Regions from separate parts of the Mesorhizobium sp. ISC25 genome, predicted to be linked through region 1. Evidence: predicted binding sites of a transcription regulator. Region 1 holds the regulator's gene; each other region holds the start of a gene.
What was found. Region 1 encodes PhoB, which activates phosphate uptake and scavenging genes when phosphate is short. Its sites were predicted from a motif close to TGTCATNNANCTGTCAT; they were not measured.

Region 1 (7,062 bases):
CCGAAAGCGGAAAAACAACTCTTGTTGAAAAAACGCCGCGGCGAGCGGCCGCGGCGTTCGGACTTCTCGGAAACGTCGGCTCAGTTGCAGACTGCAACAGTGCCCGCCGCCACGCCGGCGCAGACCTCTTCTTTCTTGATCCAGCCGGCGTCGATGACGACGTTGAGGTTATCCTTGGTGATGGCGACCGGGGTCAGGAACAGCGACTTGACGGTATTGCCGCCGGGCGTGGTGAAATCCTTCACGCCGGCAATGTCGGTCATCTGCTTGCCGTCGGCCAGTTGCGAGGCGATCTCGGCGGCGTTCTTGCCAAGCTCGCGCGCGTCCTTCCATACCGACACGGTCTGTGTGCCGAGCGCGATGCGGTTCAGCGCGGCGTGGTCGCCGTCCTGGCCCGAAACCGGAACCGATCCGGCCAGCCCTTGCGCCGTCAGAGCGGCGACGACACCGCCGGCAGTGCCGTCGTTAGCGGCGACCACGGCATCGACCTTGTTGTCGTTCGCGGTCAGGAACTGTTCCATGTTTTTCTGAGCGTTGGCCGGCAGCCAGCCGTCGGTATAGGCCTCGCCGACATTCTTGATCTTGCCGCTGTCGATAGCGTCCTTCAGCACTTCCATCGAACCGGCAAACAGGAAATCGGCATTCGGATCGGCGCCCGAGCCCTTGATGAAGACGTAGTTGCCTTCCGGCTTCACCTTGAACACTTCGCGGGCCTGCATGCGGCCGACTTCCTTGTTGTCGAAGGTCAGGTAAAAGACGTCCTTGTTCTCGATCAGCCGGTCGTAGCCGACAACCGGAATACCTTCGTCCAGCGCCTTTTGCACGGCTGGCCCGATGGCCGAGGCGTCCTGCGCCAAGATGATCAGTGCGTTGGCGCCCTGCGAGATCAGGCTCTCGACGTCGGTGAGCTGCTTGCCGGGGTTGGACTGTGCGTCGGCGGAAATATACTTGTCGCCGGCGGCCTCGATGGCCGCCTTCATTGCGGCCTCGTCCGTCTTCCAGCGCTCTTCCTGGAAGTTCGACCAGGAAACGCCGATCACCTTGTCTTTAGCCTGCGCCACCGACGCCAGCGCCAGCGTCATGGCGACACCCGCCAGAATGGCGGTCGTGAATTTCTTCATCATATCCTCCCAGCGCCGCGTACGGCGTGACCAATTGGCTCAAAGACCAGCTTAGAAGCTCTAATTTTTTCGAGCCTCGAAAAAATACTGGCCCGATCTCCGGCTGCTGTCAACATCGATTCTGATGGATTTTGATGACTCTGCGAGTTTTTTCGAGCGTCGGAATAAACGATGACAGCGCCACCGGCATCTGACACTATTTGCCTGCATCCGACACTATTTGTCGGACATTACCGACGGCTTCCGGTTCATGAGCGGCCGCGGCAACCGGGAGGAAAGCAAACGATGTCGGTCGGAATCCGCCATGACGATTTGCGCCGGCGCAACCGGGCGATGGTGATCTCGGCGGTGCGCCGGGCCGGCCAGCCATCGCGTACTGAGATCGCAGCAACCACCGGCCTCAGTCATTCGACCATATCGGCGATCTCCTCCGACCTGATACGGGAAGGCATCCTCGCCGAGAGCAAGGCAAGTGAGCCCGTTTCGTTGAAACGCGGTCGTCCGCAGGTCGGCCTCGCCCTCAACCCGGAAGCGGCGGCGGTGCTGACCGTGGTTTTGTCGCTGAATTTCCTGTCGGCCGCCATTATCGACTATGCGGGACAGGTAGTCGCCGAGGAACAGCGCCGGCTGGACACGCTGACCATGCCGCGCGACGAACTGATCCGCGAATGCATGGCCATCGTCCGGCGCCGGCTCGAGGATCCAGACCTTGACGTCCGCAGTGTCGCCCGCATTGCCCTGGCGATTCAGGGCATTACCGACTCCCCTGCACGCGCCATGCTGTGGTCGCCGATCACGCCGCAGACCGATATCGCCTTTGCCGACATGCTGGAGGACGAATTCGGCATCCCGGCCACGGTGGAGAACGACTGCAATATGATGGCGGTGGCTTTGCGCTGGCGCGATCCGGATCGCTATCGCGACGACTTCATCGCCATCCTGCTTTCGCACGGCATCGGCATGGGGCTGGTGCTCAAGGGCGAGCTGTTCACCGGCACGCATTCCTCGGGCGGCGAGTTTGGCCACATGATCCATCGTCCGGGCGGCGCGCTCTGCCGTTGCGGACGACGCGGCTGCATCGAGGCCTACGCCGGCAATTACGCCATCTGGCGCAACGCCAGGCAGATGAGCGAAGACAGCGAACCCATCGCCGACGTCAGCGACGCCGACATGCGCGCACTGGCGGCCCGGGCACGCGAGAAAGATGGGCCGGAACGCGAGGCCTACCGCAAGGCCGGCGAAGCGCTGGGTTTCGGTCTCGGCTCGCTGTTCGCGCTGATCGATCCGGCGCCGGTCGCGATGGTCGGCGCCAGTGCCGCCGCCTTCGATCTGATCGAGCCGGCCTTGCGCCAGGCCATCGCCCAGACCGCCGGCGGCCAGCATTCGGGCTCGATCTCCTTCGACACCGAACCAAACGAATTGCCGCTGATCCGCGAAGGCTGTGCGATGCGGGCGTTAAGCTTCGTCGACCAGGAGATTTTCGCGCCGGGCGCGCAAATGAGGCCCCGCGTCAGAAAGAACGTAGCCTGATCCGGCGGATCAATCTTCCCTGATCGCGTAGCCGGCACCGCGGATGGTGCGGATGACATCAGGCATGCGGCCGTTGTTGACCGCTTTGCGCAGCCGGCCGACATGCACGTCGACGGTGCGTTCGTCGATATAGATCGTCTCGCCCCAGACATTATCGAGCAACTGGCTGCGCGAGAAGACGCGGCCCGGATGCCGCATCATGAACTCGAGCAACCGGAATTCGGTCGGCCCGAGCCTGATTTCGCTCTTCTTGCGATAGACCCTGTGCGATTCGCGATCGAGCACGATGTCGCCGACCTTCAGCACGCTGGACAGCACTTCCGGCTTGGCGCGCCGCAGCAGCGCCTTGACTCTCGCCATGAATTCCGGTGTCGAAAACGGTTTGACCAGATAGTCGTCGGCGCCGGTCGAAAGACCGCGCACCCGGTCGCTCTCCTCGCCGCGCGCGGTCAGCATGATGATCGGCAGCCGCTCGGTTTCGGGGCGCACCCGCAACCGGCGGCAGAGCTCGATGCCGGAAACCGCTGGTATCATCCAGTCGAGCACCAGAAGATCGGGCACATTCTCCTGCAAACGGATCTCGGCTTCGTCGCCGCGTGTCACCACCTCGACCTGGTAGCCTTCGGATTCGAGATTGTAGCGGAGCAGCACACCCAACGGCTCCTCGTCCTCCACCACCATTATGCGTGGTGCGATCATCGACTGGGCACCCCCATCATGTCACCGGCGTGGACATTGTCGTTTCGTCCTGCTTCGGACGATTGACCGGCAATTGCTCGCCGGTCAGCACATAATACGCATTTTCGGCGATGTTGGTGACATGGTCGCCGATCCGCTCCAGATTCTTGGCGCAGAACAGCAGGTGCGTGCAAGCGGTGATGTTGCGCGGATCTTCCATCATGTAGGTCAACAGCTCGCGGAACACGGACGTGTATTTGACGTCGATGCGCTCGTCGGCGGCACGCAGCTTGGCCAACCCGGCCGCATCGTCTGCAGCATATTCCTCGATGACGCCCTGCACCTGGATGAGCACCAGCTGCGCCATCGCGTCGATGGAATGCGACAGGTCGCGCGGTGTGACGTTGAGCCCGACCGCACTCACACGCTTGGCGATGTTCTTGGCAAGGTCGCCGATGCGTTCGAGGTCGCCGGCCATACGGATCGCTCCGACCACATGGCGAAGATCGTGGGCCATCGGCTGGCGTTTGGCGATCAGGGTGATGGCGCGATCGTCCAGTTCGCGTTGACGCGCATCCATGATGGCATCGTCGGAAACGACGCGTTGCGCCAGCACATTGTCGGAATTCAACAGGGCCTTGGTTGCCCCGCCGACCATCGAACCGGCGAGGTCGGCCATGTCGCGGATCAGCTTGCTGATCTGCTCGAGATCCTCGTCGAAAGAAGCGACTGTGTGTTCGCCCATGGTCCTGTCCTCATATGCATGATCGGAACGGCTCAGCCGAAGCGGCCGGTGATGTAATCCTGCGTGCGCTTCTCGCGGGGCGACGTGAAGATCTTCTCGGTCCGGTCGAACTCGACCAGTTCACCCAGATACATGAAGGCTGTCTGGCGCGACACGCGTGCCGCCTGCTGCATGTTGTGCGTAACGATGACGATCGTGTAGTCGGCTTGCAATTCGTCGATCAGTTCCTCGATCTTGGCGGTCGACAACGGGTCGAGTGCGGACGCCGGTTCGTCGAGCAGAATGACTTCCGGCTTCACGGCCACGGTGCGGGCGATGCAGAGCCGCTGCTGCTGGCCGCCGGACAGGCTCAGGCCGCTGGCGTTGAGCTTGTCCTTGACCTCGCTCCACAGCGCGGCGCGCTTCAATGCCTGTTCGACGCGGCCGTCCATCTCGGACTTGCCGAGGTTCTCGTAGAGCCTGACGCCGAAGGCGATATTCTCGTAGATCGACATCGGGAACGGCGTCGGCTTCTGGAACACCATGCCGATCTTGGTCCTCAGGAGGTTGAGATCCTGCGACCGGTCGAGAATGTTCTGGCCGTCGAGCAGCACGTGGCCCTCGGCTGTCTGTTTCGGGTAGAGCTCATAGATGCGGTTGAACACACGCAGCAGCGTCGATTTCCCGCAGCCCGAAGGCCCAATGAAGGCCGTGACGCTGCGCTCGGGCAGCGACAGGCTGATGTCCTTTAGCGCCTTGCTCTGGCCGTAGTAGAAGTTGAGGTTCTTGACCTCGATCTTCGTCTTCTCGGCGACCGTTTCGGTCATCGTCATGTCCGGGGACAACATCTGTGTCATCTGTCCTCTCTGCGTCCGGTAAGGCTGCGGGCGAGGATGCTCAAGCCCAGAACCGTCAGGGTGATTATGAGTGCGCCGGTCCACGCCAGCTGCTGCCATTCCTCGTAAGGGCTGAGAGCGAACTGGAAGATGGTCACCGGCAGGCTGGCCATCGGCGCGTTGATATTGCTGCTCCAGAACTGGTTGTTGAGCGCTGTGAAGAGCAGCGGCGCCGTCTCGCCGGAAATGCGTGCTATCGCCAGCAATATGCCGGTGACGATGCCCGACAATGCGGCGCGGTAGGCGACCGAACGGATCACCACCCAGCGCGGCGCGCCGATCGCGGCACCGGCTTCACGCAACGCGTTCGGTACCAGGTTGAGCATGTCTTCAGTGGTGCGCACGACCACCGGAATGACCAGGATGGCAAGCGCCACGGCGCCGGCAATGGCCGAGAAATGTCCCATTGGCCGCACCATCAGCTCATAGACGAACAAGCCGATGATGATCGACGGCGCCGACAACAGGATGTCGTTGATGAATCGGACGACGGTGGTGATGCGCGAAAAGCGCCCATACTCGGCCATGTAGGTTCCCGCCAGCACGCCGATCGGCGTGCCGACGACAACGGCGATGATCGTCATCAGCAGGCTGCCCGCGATGGCATTGAGCAGGCCGCCGGCCTCGCCCGGTGGTGGCGTCATCTCGGTGAAGACCGCGAGCGAAAGCCCGGCCGTGCCCTTATAGACCAGCGCGCCGAGGATGAGCGCCAGCCAGGCAAGCCCGATGCCGGCGGCGACGACGCAAAGCGCCATCATCACCGAATTCCTGGCTTTGCGGCGGCTGTGGAGCGATGAGGATGTCGACATCGGTCAGGCTCCCGTACGGGCGTCGATCCGCATCAGCATATAGCGGGCGGCGGCAAGGATCAGGAAGGTGATGACGAACAGGATCAGGCCGAGCGAAACCAGCGAGGAGGTGTAGAGGTCGCCGTCGGCCTCCGTGAATTCATTGGCGATGGTCGCCGAGATCGTCGTGCCCGGCGCGAATAGAGAGGCACTGATGCGGTGCGCGTTGCCGATGACGAAGGTCACCGCCATGGTCTCGCCGAGCGCCCGGCCGAGGCCAAGCATGACGCCGCCCATGATGCCGATGCGGGTATAGGGAATGACCACGCGCCGGGTCACTTCCCAGGTCGTGCAACCGATGCCGTAGGCCGATTCCTTCAGCACCGCCGGCACCGTATCGAAGACGTCCTTAGTGATCGAGGTGATGAAGGGTAGCACCATGATGGCGAGGATCAGCGCCGAGGTCAGAAGGCCGATGCCGTAAGGAGGGCCGGCGAAAAGGCTGGATAGTCCCGGCACGCCGTGGAAGATGTTGATTATGAAGGGCTGTATCGTCGTCTGCAGGAACGGCGCGAACACAAACAGGCCCCAGATGCCGTAGATGATCGAGGGAATGCCGGCCAATAGCTCGACCGCTATGCCGATCGGGCGCCTGAGCGGGCGCGGGCAGAGCTCGGTGAGAAACAAGGCAATGCCGATGCCGATCGGAACCGCGATCAGGATGGCGATGGCCGCCGTGACCAGGGTGCCGTAGATCGGCGCCAGTGCGCCAAATTTTTCCGTGACCGGATTCCAGCTCTCAGTCGTCAGGAAGGAGAAACCGAAGGACGACAGCGCCTGCCACGAGCCGGCAAACAGCGAGATCGCGACACCGCCGAGGATGACCAGCACAAGAATTGCGGAAGCGCGGGTGAGTCCGCGGAATATGGCATCTGTGAGCGCGAAGCGCCGCACCGTAGCTTCCCTGGCCCGGGCTGCTGCAGATGATGGCATGGCATCGGAAGCGATGGTCATTGGGTCCTCGCGATTGAAGGCAACAGGGAGGGCGCCGTCGACGCCCTCCCTGCAGGAGATTACATAGCCGAGTAGAGCGGCTTGCCGTCGCTGCCGACGACTTCCTTGGCCCACATCGCCTTGACGCTCTCTACCACCTTGTCGGGCATCGGAACGTAGTCCAGCTCGCCGGCCATCTCGTCGCCCTTGTCATATGCCCAGGCGAAGAATTTAAGGGCTTCGGCGGTGGTCGCGGCGTCGTCCGGCTTCTTGTACAGGAGTATCCACGTGGCCGCCGTCATCGGCCACGACTCGGCGCCCGGCTCGTTGGC
Region 2 (7,062 bases), 1.9 Mb from region 1:
GCACGTTTCTTTACTGGCGGTTTCGCAAGAATGGGTGGCTATGAAGCGTAGGGCAGTAGGGCAGTAGGGCAGTAGGATATCGCTTCTGACCACGCTTCTCTGCAATTCACCACATACTGCCGTACTGCCCTACTGCCTTACTCCCCTAACTATCTGCTCCGCCGCCGCTCGGATGCCGGCTGGAACGCCACGCGGGCATGGTACTTGCAGTAGGGCCCGGTTTCGGCGGCGTCGTTGCCGCAGAAATGGAAGTCTTCCGAAAGCGGATCGCCATTCGGCCATTTGCAGGTGCGCTCGTTCAGCTCGACGAGTTGCAGATGCCGCGAGATCGGCACGACGACGTTCTCGACCGGGCGGATATAGTGGCGCGCCACCGGTTCGGCATCGAACTGCGCCTTGAGCGCGGTCGCACCGATCGACATCGACGTGGTGGCATGGCGCGTGGCGCTTGCTGCCCGCGACACCGATTTCTGGATCGTCGATCCCTGTACCGTCTTCTTCTGGCGTGCCGGTGAGGCGGTTGTGCGTCCGCGACCGGACAGTTTCAGCCGGTGCACTTTGCCGATGACCGCATTGCGGCTGACCCCGCCAAGCTGTGCCGCGATCTGGCTGGCGCTTAGACCCTCCGACCACAATTTTCTGAGAAGTTCGACTCGCTCGTCAGTCCAGTTCATGAGACCGCGCTCCTGCTGAAACATGCGGCAATCGGAATCCATTCCCGACCCGGCTTCTGCCGGGCAGACACCACATATATCGGGTGATTAGGTCCGCCGCACGAAATCTAGTTATTTCTCTACTACAATTACCTTATGCGCTGACTCGGTGACAAGAGTCCCAAGGCCAACACGAATCGGTTTTTTCGGTTTTCCCCAACTTGCCCGGTCGCTTATGAGCCGGCGTTGTGCTGGAGGGCTTGCCGCACGTCCTTGCGCGACCTTTTCGTTGACTTCACGGCCGAAAAACACGATAAGCCACAAGGGCCGCCGCTTTGGCGGCTTTTTGATTTTTCCGGTTCCGGAGACGCATATAATGAGCGGTTCGGCGCTTTTCGAGACCTTTGTTCGCGCACCCCTGGCTTTCGACCACGGTGAAGGCACCTGGCTGGTCACCGATAAGGGCGAGCGATATCTCGACTTCGCGGGCGGCATCGCCGTGAATTCGTTGGGCTACAGCCATCCGCATCTGGTCGCGGCCCTCACCGAGCAGGCCGCCAAGCTCTGGCACGTCTCCAATCTGTACGAGATTCCGGGACAGAGCCGGCTCGGCGAGCGGCTGGCCGACGCCAGCTTCGCCGACAAGGTGTTCTTCACCAATTCCGGCGCAGAGGCACTCGAATGCGCCATCAAGACGGCGCGGCGCTACCACTTCGTCAAGGGCCATCCCGAGCGCTACCGCACAATCACCTTCGAAGGCGCGTTCCACGGCCGCACCCTGGCGACCATCGCCGCCGGCGGCCAGTACAAATACCTGGAAGGTTTCGGCCCCAAGGTCGACGGCTTCGACCAGGTTGGCTTCGACGATATCGACGCCGTCGAACAGGCGATCACGCCTGAAACCGCGGCGATCCTGATCGAGCCGGTGCAAGGCGAGGGCGGCATCAGGCAAGTGCCGACGCAATCGCTGAAGCGCCTCAGGCAGCTCTGCGATCAGCACGGGCTGCTCCTGATTTTCGACGAGGTCCAATGCGGCGTCGGCCGCACCGGAAAGCTGTTCGCGCATGAGTGGGCGGGTGTCACACCCGACCTCATGGCGGTGGCCAAGGGCATCGGCAGCGGCTTCCCGATGGGTGCCTGCCTCGCCACCGACGAGGCAGCGGTCGGCATGACCGCCGGCGTGCACGGCACCACCTTCGGTGGCAATCCGCTGGCGATGGCAGTCGGCAACGCCGTGCTCGACGTGGTGCTGGAAGACGGCTTTCTCGAGGACGTCCGGCGCAAGGCGCTGCTGTTGAAGCAGGGGCTTGCCGGTGTCGCCGACGAATTTCCGGATGTTATCGAAAGCATCAGGGGCACCGGCCTGATGCTCGGGCTTAAATGCGCGATGCCCAACACCAAGGTCACGGTGGCACTGCGTGACCAGCATCTCTTGACGGTTCCGGCCGGCGACAATGTTATCCGCCTGCTGCCGCCTCTCACCGTCACCGATGCCGAGATCCACGAAGCGCTCGAGCGCATTCGTGCCGGCGCCAAGAGCCTGGCAGATGCCATTGTCGCTGCCGCCGCGAAGTAATCCTGGAATTCCTGATGTCCCTTCGCCATTTCACCGATCTTTCCGCCGTTTCTGAAGGCGATCTGCGCTTCATGCTCGACGACGCAGCTGTGCGAAAGGCAAGGCTCAAGGCCGGCGAACGCAGCAAGCCGCTCGAAGGCAAGGTGCTGGCGATGATCTTCGACAAGCCGTCGACGCGCACGCGCGTGTCGTTCGACGTCGGTATGCGGCAGTTGGGTGGCGAGACGATCATGCTGACCGGCACCGAGATGCAGCTTGGCCGCTCGGAGACCATTGCCGACACGGCCAAGGTGCTGTCGCGCTATGTCGATGCCATCATGATCCGCACCACCTCGCATGACCGGCTGCTGGAACTGACGGAAAACGCTACGGTCCCCGTCATCAACGGGCTGACCGACGAGACCCATCCCTGCCAGCTGATGGCCGACATCATGACCTTCGAAGAGCACCGCGGTCCGGTGGCCGGCAAGACGATCGCCTGGACTGGCGACGGCAACAACGTGCTGCATTCGCTGCTGGAGGCTTCTGCGCGGTTCCGCTTCAAACTGAACGTCGCCGTGCCCGAGGGCAGCGAACCGGCTCAGAAGCATGTCGACTGGTCGAAAGCCAATGGCGGCAAGCTGAAATTCACCCGTTCGCCCGAGGAGGCCGTTCACGAGGCCGACTGCATTGTCACCGACTGCTGGGTCTCGATGGGGCAGGAGCACCGTGCCCGCGGCCACAATGTCTTCTTGCCCTATCAGGTCAATGCGGCACTGATGGCGAAAGCCAAGCCGGACGCGCTGTTCATGCACTGTCTGCCGGCGCATCGCGGTGAGGAGGTTACCGACGAGGTCATCGACGGGCCGCATTCGGTGGTGTTCGATGAGGCCGAGAACCGGCTCCATGCCCAGAAGGCGGTCTTGGCCTGGTGCCTGGGCGCTTGATACGGGCCGCGGTGATCCGGGCCGGCCTGATCCGCGCCGCCTTGATCTGCGCCGCCTTGATCCGGGCCGCCTTGATCCGGAAGTGGGTGGTGCCTATCTCAGGCGCATCACGCAAATCGAGCGCGTCTCGTCGCATGCGCCCCGGAGGGCGGCATCGCCGCGCCCCGGAGCTTTGTCATGTTGGAAACTCATCAATTGGCTGAACATAAACCCAAGCTCGGCGAATTCGGCTACGCCGGCGACGACCATGTCGTGCCGTTCGAGGTCGGCCCGCTCGACGTGCGCGGCCGCACCGTCCAGCTCGGGTCGATGCTCGACGCTATTCTCAGCCGCCACGACTATCCCGAGCCGGTCGCCCGGCTCCTGGCCGAAGCCTGTGTGCTAACTGTACTGCTCGGAACTTCGCTGAAGTTCGAGGGCAAGTTCATTCTGCAGACCCGCACCGACGGGCCGGTCGACATGCTGGTCGCGGATTTCTCCACGCCGCACGCGCTGCGCGCTTATGCCCGCTTCGATGCCGACCGGCTGCAGGCTTTGACTTCTGCCGGCGAGACGTCACCGCAGACTCTGCTCGGCAGCGGCGTCCTGGCGCTGACCATCGACCAGGGCGCTCACACGCAACGTTACCAGGGCATCGTCCAACTCGACGGCGTCACGCTGGAAGATGCCGCACGCACCTATTTCCGCCAGTCGGAGCAGATTCCGACCGACCTCCGGCTTTCGGTTGCCAAGCTTCTGACGCCCGGCGTCGGCGGTGCCCGCGAGCAATGGCGGGCCGGTGGCCTGCTGGCACAATTCCTGCCGCAGTCGGCGGAGCGCATGCGCGTACCCGACCTTCCCGGTGGCGACGGCGATCCGCGTGAGGAAATCCACGACCCGACCGACAATTCCTGGCAGGAGCTGCTGGCGCTGCTTGGTACCATTGAACCGACCGAGCTGATCGATCCGACGATCGGCGCCGAACGGCTGCTTTACCGGCTTTTCCACGAGCATGGCGTCCGCGTCTTCGGCGGCGTGCCGGTCGCCGACCAGTGCTCATGCTCGAGGGAGAAGATCCGCGGCATCCTCGAAGGCTTTTCCGCCGAGGAGATCAGGGACAGCACCGAGGATGGCAGCATTCACGTCGCCTGCGAATTCTGCTCGAAGCAATATGACTTCGACCCGGCGGAGTTTGCAGCGGCTGAATGATGGCCCTCAATTGACGGTGCGCCGCGTGCCTGGCAAATCGAGCGAGAAGGCGGGGATAGCGACGTCGAAGGTCTCACCCCGTTTGTTGCGCATTGTGTAGTGCCCGACCATGATGCCGGACGGGGTCGAGAGCGGGCATCCAGACGTATACTGATAGCTGTCGCCAGGGTTGAGTCCGGGTTGCTCGCCGACGACCCCGGGGCCGCGCACTTCCTCGACCTTGCCGGTGCCGTCGGTAATGTGCCAGTAGCGTGACAGAAGCTGCACGAACTCGTCCGACTGATTGTCGATGGTCACCTGGTAGCCCCAGACATAGCGGTTTTGCGGCGGGTCGGAGTGATCCTCCAGATAGAACGGCCTGACCTGCACTTCGATGTTGCGGGTGACGGCGCTGTACATAAACGGCTCCAAAGCAATGTAGATGGAACTTTCGATGCTCAGCGCAGTTTGGTCAACGATGCGCGGCATCTTCTTGCCCGATCTCAAGCGCAGGTGCCGAAAAACAATGTCATTTGAGTGACACATGACAATGATGGTGTGCAGGCTTGTGCCGGGCGACTCAGCGTTTTGTCGAATTGTTGAAAACGGCCGTCATGCGGCCGGCATTTCTGGAGTGACCAGATCTCGATGGAACCGACATTCGCAGCCGCCCTCCTGTCCATAGCCCTCCTTTTTTCAAATCTCGCCAGCATCCTGTTAGCTTCGCTGAAGCTGAAGCGACCAGCCAGGATTGCACCGCCCGCGGCCAACGCGCCGCCGGTATCGATCGTTGTCCCGGCGCGCGGCGTCGAGCCGTTTGCCGAAGAGACGCTGGAGCGCGCCTTCTCACTCGACTGGCCGCGCTACGAGCTCATCTTCTGCGTCGCTCATGCCGATGACCCGGTGGTCAAGCCGATCACTGCCGCAATGGCGCGGTTTCCAGCTATTCGCGCCCGCCTTCTAGTCGGTGACGATCGGATCAGCGGCAATCCGAAACTCAACAATTGCGTGAAGGGTTGGGAGGCGGCGCATTATCGCTGGGTCATCCTTGCCGATTCCAACGTGCTTATGCCGAGCGAATACGTCCAGCACCTGATGGCGGCATGGCGGCCCGATACCGGCCTCGTCTGCTCGACGCCGATCGGCTCGCGGCCGGACGGGTTCTGGGGGGAGGTCGAATGCGCCTTTCTCAACACGCTGCAGGGACGCTGGCAGTACGCTGGAGCGGCGCTCGGCCTCGGCTTCGCGCAGGGCAAGAGCATGTTGTGGAACAAGCCGATGCTCGACGCCAATGGTGGCATCCGCGCGCTTGCTGCCGAGATCGCCGAGGACGCCGCCGCGACCAAGCTGGTCAACCGGCTCGGACTGCGGGTCAATCTAGTCGCCTCGCCCTTCGAACAGCCGCTCGGCCGGCGCACGCTTGGCGAGATCTGGTCGCGGCAGGCGCGCTGGGCGCGGCTGCGCCGCGTCACCTTTGCACTGTTCTTTGCCCCCGAAATCCTGATCGGCGCGGCGCCGCCGCTGGTGCTTGCGCTGATCGCGGCGGCTGACGCCGGCGTCAGCCTGCCGGCAACCGCCATCGCCGTGCTGGTCGCGGCCTACCTGCCGGAATGCGCCTTGGCCTCGGCCAAGGGGTGGCACCTGTCGCTGCGCACGATCCCGGCGATGATGGCGCGAGACCTGATGCTTCCCGCCATTTGGGCGCGCGGATGGCTGAGCGGCGCCGTCGACTGGCGAGGCAATGTGATGACTATCCAGACCAAGGCCGTCGCGGAGCTGGAAGAGACCCCGTCCGGCGCCTGATCGGCGCGTCCCCGCTCGCCTCTGTTCGGCCAGTCCTTATCCGGCAGCTCTCAACGCTTGCTCGATGTCTTCTAGCAGGTCGTCGGCGTCCTCAAGGCCGACTGACAGCCTGAGCGTTCCCGGTCCGATGCCGAGCTCGGCGCGGGCCTCATCGGTCAAGTTCTTGTGCGTCGTCGTCGCCGGATGGGTGATCAGGCTCTTGGCGTCGCCGAGATTGTTGGAAATGAGCACGATGTCGAGTGCGTTCTGGAAGGCAAAGGCCGCCTGCTTGCCGCCCTTCACATCCACGCAGATCAGCGTCGAGCCGCCCGACATCTGCTTCTTGACCACGGCCGCTTGCGGGTGGTCGGCGCGGCCGGGATAGATGACGCGGGCGATTTGCGGGCGCTCGGCGAGGAAATCCGCGATGCGGCCGGCACTTTCCGTCTGCTGGCGTACGCGCAGCGGCAGCGTCTCCAGGCCTTTCAGCAGCGTCCAGGCATTGAAGGGCGAGAGGCTGGGGCCGGTGTGGCGGAAATAGTCGTGCAGGTTCTCGTCGATCCATTTCTTGTCCGACAGGACGATGCCGCCAAGACAGCGCCCCTGGCCATCAATATGCTTGGTCGCGGAGTAGACGACGATGTGGGCGCCGAGCTGCAGGGGTTTCTGCTGCAAGGGCGTGGCGAAGACATTGTCGACGATCAGCCTGGCGCCAATCGAGTTGGCAAGTGCGGCGACGGCGGCGATGTCGACCACCTCCAGCGTCGGATTGGTCGGGCTTTCCAGGAAGAACAGTTTGGTGTTCGGCTTGACCGCTTTTTGCCAATTGGCGATGTCCGTGCCGTCCACCAGCGTTGCCTCAATGCCATATTTCGGAGCCAGCGTCTCGATCACCCACCGGCAGGAGCCGAACAGCGCGCGCGCCGCGACGATATGGTCGCCCGCCTTGGCGCTGCAC
Region 3 (7,062 bases), 3.1 Mb from region 1:
ACGCGGGCGATCGCCTCGCCGATGCCCCCCGATGCGCCGGTGACGAGCGCCTTGCGGCCGGTCAATTCGAACATTCTTGCCTCCTGACTCTGAGCGAACACCCTTCGCATGGAGCGGGGTCAAATCGCCAGTTGATTATGCAAGCGCCGCCAACGCCGCCTCGACATCCGCCGCGGATCCGATGGCAGTGGTGGCAATATCGCGGTTGATGCGGCGGGCCAGCCCCGACAGCACCTTGCCGGCGCCCACTTCGTAGAGCGTCGCAACGCCATTCGCGCCGAACCACTCCACCGTTTCGCGCCAGCGCACGCGCCCGATCACCTGTTCGACGAGGCGGCGGGCGATCTCGTCGGGATCGCTCGTCGGGGTCACCGTAACATTGGAGACCAGCGGCACGACCGGCGCACTCTTCGTGACGGCGGCCAGCGCCTCCCGCATGATCTCGGCCGCCGGCTTCATCAGCGCCGAATGGAAGGGCGCCGAGACCTGCAGCATCAGCGCCCGCTTGGCGCCCTTCTCCGTGCATAGCTTCGCCGCCAGTTCGACCGCCGGCCGGGCGCCGGAGATCACCAGCTGGCCGCCGCCATTGTCATTGGCGATCTGGCAAACCAAGGCTTGTGCGGGATCTTTAGCCGCGCCTTGGGCGGCCTCTGCGCAAGCGGCCTCGACGTCGGCTTGTTCCAGCCCGATGATCGCCGCCATGGCGCCCTCGCCGGCCGGTACCGCCGCCTGCATGGCGTTGCCGCGGATGCGCAACAGCCGGGCGGCGTCGGCGACTGAAACGAAACCGGCGGCCGCAAGTGCCGAATATTCGCCGAGCGAGTGGCCGGCCACATAGGTGACCTTGCCTTTCAGGGAGAGGCCGCGCGCCTCCAGCGCCCGGATTGCGGCAAGCGACACCGCCATCAGTGCCGGCTGGGCATTGGCGGTCAGCGTCAGCATCTCTTCCGGGCCTTCCCAGATCAGCTTCGATAGATTTTCGCCGAGCGCGTTGTCGACTTCCTCGAAGATCCGCCGCGATTCCACAAAGGTTTCGGCGAGATCCTTGCCCATGCCGACAGCCTGGCTGCCCTGCCCCGGAAAGGTGAATGCGATGGCCATCGGCGGCTCCCAGCTGCTGGTTCACGTTGCCTGTGACGCAAGGCGTGCGGCCAAGTCAAGTCCAACCTTGACCTCGTAATGTCGGCCGAGTGCCTGTTTCGGCAGGCTTTTTGGCGATCACTCATGATGAAAACCGCTCACGATTTGTTTGCTGGCTCTTCTTATTTCCGCCGCAGGCGCTAGGCTTTGCGTGACAGTTCGATGACAATCGAGTGACGCTTTTGTTGCGGGCCGGGGAACTATTGAAGTGGCAAAGACCAAGCAGAGCGCAGCCGAGGCGGCGCCACAGTTTCTTGAAGGCGATCCGTCGACCGGCTATCTGCCGGCGCGCAAATGGCCTGTCATCCGCTATGGCCTTATCAGCTTGCTGGCCGCGGCCATCCTGGTGTTTGCCATCGAACTGATCGTGCGCGGCAACTTTGCCGGCACCATCGATTTCTTTCTGCAGCCTTTCAAACCAGGCTGGACCACGATCATCATTTTTGCGCTGATCCTCATCGGCCTTGACGCCGTGCTCGGCCGCAGCCATCAGAGCCTGATGATCGTCGCGCCGCTGACGTTGTCGCTGGCGTTCGTCGGTCACCAGAAGTCGCTCTATCTCGGCGATCCGCTCTATCCGACCGATTTCCTCTATTCCCGGCAGATCGTGGCACTGATGCCGCTTCTGGTACGCGATCGCCCGGGAACCGCCATTGCCCTGGCGATCGGCATCGTCGGCGGGCTGTCGCTGCTCGTCTATGGCTGGCGGCTATGGCGCCGCCGCGTTCCGGCACTCAGCCACAAGGGTCGCCTTGCCCGGCTGACACTGACGGTGCCGCTGATCGCCTTCTTCGTCTCCATCATGGACTATGCCACTTTCTCGTGGACGCGCGACCGGCTGCAGATCATCCCGATCATGTGGGACCAGAAGGAAAACTATGCCTCAAACGGTTTTGCGCTCGCCTTCGCGCTGAACGTCCCGATGGCCCACGTCTCGGCGCCGCCCGGCTATTCCGACAAGGCAATCGAAGCGATCGGCAAACCGCAGGTGACGGCCTCGGTACCCGCCGAGAAGCCCGACATCATCGTCGTCATGAGCGAATCCTTCTGGGATCCGACCAAGCTGCCCGGCGTCACCATCACACCCGACCCTATCCCCAATGTGCGGGCACTGCGCACGGGCTACATGTTCTCCCCCGAATTCGGCGGCATGACGGCCAACATCGAGTTCGAGGCCCTGACCGGCTTTTCCAACGCCTTCCTGCCGGCGGGCAGCATTCCCTACCAGCAATATGTGCGGACACCGACCCCTTCGCTGGCGACCTTCCTGAAAAGTCAGGGCTACCGGGCGCGTGCCATCCATCCCGGCACCAACTGGTTCTGGAACCGGGGGGCGGTCTATGCCGATTTCGGCTTCAACGACTTCAAGTCCGAGGAGACGTTGCCCCCCATGCAAAAACGCGGACCGCTCGCGTCGGACGCAGCTATGACGGACGAGATCATCCACGAGGCCGATACCAGCGCCGAGCCGGTCTTCTTTTTCGCCGTCAGCCTGCAGAACCACGGACCATATGAGCCGTATCGCTATAGCAATCCGACCCATAAGGTGCAGGCGCCGATCAGCCAATGGGCGCGTGAATCGCTGTTGAGCTATGCCGAAGGCTCTTCCGACGCGGACCGCGGCCTCGAGCGGCTGATCGAATGGGCGAAGAAACGCGAGCGGCCGACGGTCATCGCTTTCTTCGGCGACCATCTGCCGCCGCTTGGGCCGGTCTACGTCGAGACCGGTTTCCTGAAGGACAATGTGGCGCCGCGCAAGGAGGCGGCCGACCAGATGCTGCTGCATCACCAGACGCCGCTGATCGTCTGGTCGAACCGCAGTGGCCCGGCCGAGGATCTGGGTGCCGTCAGCCCGGCCTTCCTGCCCTACCATATCCTGAAGACAGCCGGCATCACCCATCCCTATTACACCGGCTTCCTCGGCCAGTTGCGGGACCGTTATCGCGTCATCGACCGCAATTTGCTGTTGGCACCGGGGGGCGGCGCCACCCCCGATTGGTCGCGTCGGAAAGAGATCGACCCGGCAATCCGCGACTTCCGTCTGCTGCAATACGACATGATGTTCGGCAAGCGCCATGCGGCGCCCGATTTCTTCCCCGAAACCACAGGCAAAGTGGCTGCGCATACGAGTTGAGCAGCGGCGGCGGGAGAGCGGCCTGTGGCCGGCGACATTGGTCTGGAAATAACGGTCGAAGACGTCCTTGCGCGTAGCGTCGATGTCGCCGAGATGCGAAGATGCAAGCCACGCCCGCCGGTGCTGGAACTTTGCATGGTGGTTAAGGTCCGGTTTCAGGAAATTCGTAAAACCTTGCCGTCGAGGCCCGTGGCGCCCTAGGACGGTGGGCGCTAATCGAGCCGTTTGCCCTGTCGTTTGGCCTTGCTTTGCGGTCAAATTCCTGTATAGACGTCCGCAATCTGCCGGTCCTTGCTGGGGGCTGAACGGAGGGCCGGAGGTCTTTCGAAACCTTCGCGTGAAGCCAGAAGCGCTTCCGCCTCCCGTGTCTCCGCTCTCGACCGTCTCGTCATGCTCCTTTCTTCCCCGCCTTCGCAAGGATTGCGGGTCAGAGAAGTTGCAGAGGCTTTTGCCGCCGGGAACCGGGAGAGAAACGAAGAAAGGCACGAACACTATGGCTCTATACGAACATGTGTTTCTTGCCCGGCAGGACCTCTCGCAGCAGCAGGTCGATGCGCTTGTCGAACAGTACAAGGGCGTCATCACAGCGAATGGCGGGTCCGTCGGCCGGGTCGAGAACTGGGGACTGAAGTCCCTCACCTACCGGGTCAACAAGAACCGGAAGGCATATTATACACTCATGGACATCACCTGCCCGCCGGCCGCGCTCAATGAAATGGAGCGCCAGATGGGCCTGTCCGAGGACGTACTGCGTTTCCTGACCATCAAGGTCGATGCGCATGAGGAAGGTCCGTCGGCAATGATGCAGAAGCGCGAAGAGCGCTCGGAACGCGGCGGCTTCGGCGATCGCGACCGTGGCGATCGTGGCCCGCGCTCATTCGGCGACCGCGATCGCGGTGACCGTGGTGATCGTCCGCCGCGCAGCTTCGGGGATGGCGGTGCCGATCGTGGCCCGCGCCGTCCGCGCGAAGGCTTTGAAGGAGCCGCAGAATAATGGTCGACATCAATCAGATCCCAACCCGGCGCCCCTTCCACCGTCGCCGCAAGACCTGCCCGTTCTCCGGCGCCAACGCGCCGAAGATCGATTACAAGGACGTGCGGCTTCTGCAGCGCTACATTTCCGAGCGCGGCAAGATCGTTCCATCGCGCATCACCGCCGTCAGCCAGAAGAAGCAGCGCGAACTCGCCAAGGCGATCAAGCGCGCCCGCTTCCTCGGCCTGCTGCCCTACGTGGTTCGCTAAAATCTACGCGGGCGGTTCGCCGCCCGCTTTTTTCACCGGCCACGACGGGCGTAGCCGGATCGAACACCAAATCCCGGGTTGGATTTCGACAAGAGATCCTAACTGCCGCGACAGGCAGGACAGCGACACAGGCGGCGACGCCCGAGCTTCCTGACCTGTTCCAGACAATTCGGCGCCGATCCTGAGGATAGCGCCCAAGCGAAGGAACAAAACCATGGAAGTCATTCTTCTCGAACGCGTTTCCCGCCTCGGCCAGATGGGCGATACCGTCAAGGTCAAGGACGGGTTCGCCCGCAATTTCCTGCTGCCGCAGGGCAAGGCGCTGCGCGCCAACGAAGCTAACAAGAAGAAGTTCGAGGGACAGCGGGCCCAGCTCGAAGCCCGCAACCTGGAGCGCAAGTCCGAAGCCGCGCAGATTGCCGAAAAGCTCGACGGCAAGAGCTTCATCGCCGTGCGCTCGGCCGGCGAAACTGGTCAGCTTTATGGTTCGGTCTCGACGCGCGACATCGCCGAGCTGGTGACGGCGGAAGGTTTTTCGGTCAACCGCAACCAGATCCTGCTCAACCAGCCGATCAAGACCATCGGCGTCACCAATGTGGCGATCGCGCTGCACCCGGAAGTCGAGGTTACCATCACGCTCAACATTGCCCGCACGGCCGACGAAGCCGAGCGCCAGGCCAAGGGCGAAACGCTGACCACCGCCGAAGCCATCTACGGCGAGGACATCAACGATAATGCGCGGCCGGAAAACTTCTTCGATCCGAATGCGGAGTTCGAAGGCGGCGAAGACAACGGCTGATCGTCATTCGTCGGCATTCGCCGGCTAATCGCTATTCTGGACCAATGCCCGGGCCTCGTACCCGGGCATTTTTATGCCAAATGGAACTTTTCGAACCCCTATATCTTGATGCAGAATAGGACAGCATGTCTGGCCGAGAGGGGACAATTGGTCATGAATATTCTGCTTAAGCGCGTTCTCGACCGCCTAGTCCGCACGGGCAATCTCAAGGTGACAGGGCCGCAAGGCTCGATGGTGACTTTCGGTGACGGCAGCGGCGAGCCGGTGCACATGCAGATCAAGACAAGGCATGCCGAGCGCGCAATAACCTTCGATCCGATGCTGGCGGTGCCCGAAGCCTACATGGACGGTGAACTCGACATTCTCGAGGGTGGCGTGTTGGGGGTGATGCGCATTGCCTTCCAGAACATGGGCAGCGGCGGTATCGATGCCACCTGGTCGAAGGCGATCGAGGGTCTGCGCCACGCCTTCCGGCGCCTGCAGCAGATCAACACGGCGTCGCGGGCGCGCCGCAACGTGCAGCGCCATTACGATCTGTCGGGCGACCTGTACCGCCTCTTCCTCGATGAGGACATGCAGTATTCCTGCGCCTATTTCGAGCAGCCGGACATGACGCTCGACGAGGCACAGGCAGCCAAGAAGCGCCACATCGCCGCCAAGCTCAGGCTGAAGGCCGGCCAGACGGTGCTTGATATCGGCTCCGGCTGGGGTGGGCTTGGCCTCTATCTCGCCAAGGCGTTCGACGTCGACGTACAGGGCGTGACGCTGTCGACCGAGCAGCACGGCGTCGCCACCGACCGCGCCCATGCGCAAGGCCTGCAAAACCGGGTTCATTTCGACATCAAGGACTATCGCGAACTCAATGAACGTTTCGACCGCATCGTCTCGGTCGGCATGTTCGAGCATGTCGGCGTCAATCATTTCCGCACCTTCTTCGACAAGTCGGCGACGCTGCTGAAGCCGGACGGCGTCATGCTGCTGCATACGATTGGCCGCTCCGGCGTGCCGTGGGCGACCAGCGCCTTCATCCGCAAATACATCTTCCCGGGCGGTTACATCCCGTCGCTCTCCGAAGTGATGCCGGCCATCGAAAAATCGGGGCTCGTCGTCACCGACATCGAGGTTCTGCGGCTGCATTATGCCGAGACACTGAAGCATTGGGGTGAGCGCTTCGCCGCCAATCGCGACAAGGCCAAAGCGATTTATGACGAGCGCTTCTGCCGTATGTGGGAGTTCTATCTTGCCGCCTCGGAAGCTGCCTTCCGCTGGCAGGATCTGGTGATCTTCCAGATCCAGATTGCCAAGAAGAACGACACGCTGCCGATGACGCGCGACTACATGGCCAGTTGCGATAAGGCGCTGGAGATGCGCGATCTTGGACGTCGTGAAAAGGCTCCGGCGGCCAAGCCGGCTCGCCGCCGCAAGGTCGCGGATCCGGAGTAGACTGCCGGCATCACGCCATTGCCGCTTGCCATTGCCGGCTGGTGCGCTGAAAAGGTCCCGTCAACGCGGGACCTTTTCATGACCTACCTCCTCTACGTCGCCGCCGCACTTGCCGAGATCGCCGGCTGCTTTTCGTTCTGGGCGTGGTGGCGGCTGGAAAAATCGCCGCTGTGGTTGGCGCCCGGTCTCGTCTCGTTGGTGCTATTCGCGTGGCTGCTGGCTCTGGTCGACACCAGCGCGGCGGGCCGAGCCTACGCAGCCTATGGCGGCATCTACATTGCCGCCTCGCTGGCCTGGTTGTGGC

Region 2: RQ479_RS17485 (ceramide glucosyltransferase) is a predicted target of PhoB. The motif match lies at 4,850-4,866, and genes of this name have one in related genera.
Region 3: RQ479_RS10210 (LTA synthase family protein) is a predicted target of PhoB. The motif match lies at 1,292-1,308, and genes of this name have one in related genera.

Annotation. Positions count from the first base shown of each region.
Region 1 covers NZ_CP135441.1:5,399,041-5,406,102, reverse strand. The annotation lists gene xylF (D-xylose ABC transporter substrate-binding protein) at 81-1,121, opposite strand; gene RQ479_RS26530 (ROK family protein) at 1,407-2,651, shown strand; gene phoB (phosphate regulon transcriptional regulator PhoB) at 2,661-3,350, opposite strand; gene phoU (phosphate signaling complex protein PhoU) at 3,367-4,074, opposite strand; gene pstB (phosphate ABC transporter ATP-binding protein PstB) at 4,107-4,910, opposite strand; gene pstA (phosphate ABC transporter permease PstA) at 4,907-5,758, opposite strand; gene pstC (phosphate ABC transporter permease subunit PstC) at 5,762-6,751, opposite strand; gene pstS (phosphate ABC transporter substrate-binding protein PstS) at 6,811-7,062, opposite strand, start outside.
Region 2 covers NZ_CP135441.1:3,502,388-3,509,449, reverse strand. The annotation lists gene RQ479_RS17515 (magnesium and cobalt transport protein CorA) at 1-44, shown strand, start outside; gene RQ479_RS17510 (GcrA family cell cycle regulator) at 150-674, opposite strand; gene RQ479_RS17505 (aspartate aminotransferase family protein) at 1,030-2,229, shown strand; gene argF (ornithine carbamoyltransferase) at 2,244-3,155, shown strand; gene RQ479_RS17495 (Hsp33 family molecular chaperone) at 3,333-4,343, shown strand; gene apaG (Co2+/Mg2+ efflux protein ApaG) at 4,350-4,742, opposite strand; gene RQ479_RS17485 (ceramide glucosyltransferase) at 4,971-6,125, shown strand; gene RQ479_RS17480 (O-succinylhomoserine sulfhydrylase) at 6,162-7,062, opposite strand, start outside.
Region 3 covers NZ_CP135441.1:2,004,875-2,011,936, forward strand. The annotation lists gene fabG (3-oxoacyl-[acyl-carrier-protein] reductase) at 1-74, opposite strand, end outside; gene fabD (ACP S-malonyltransferase) at 136-1,101, opposite strand; gene RQ479_RS10210 (LTA synthase family protein) at 1,349-3,274, shown strand; gene RQ479_RS10215 (hypothetical protein) at 3,299-3,475, shown strand; gene rpsF (30S ribosomal protein S6) at 3,768-4,268, shown strand; gene rpsR (30S ribosomal protein S18) at 4,268-4,516, shown strand; gene rplI (50S ribosomal protein L9) at 4,731-5,315, shown strand; gene RQ479_RS10235 (class I SAM-dependent methyltransferase) at 5,469-6,758, shown strand; gene RQ479_RS10240 (YnfA family protein) at 6,837-7,062, shown strand, end outside.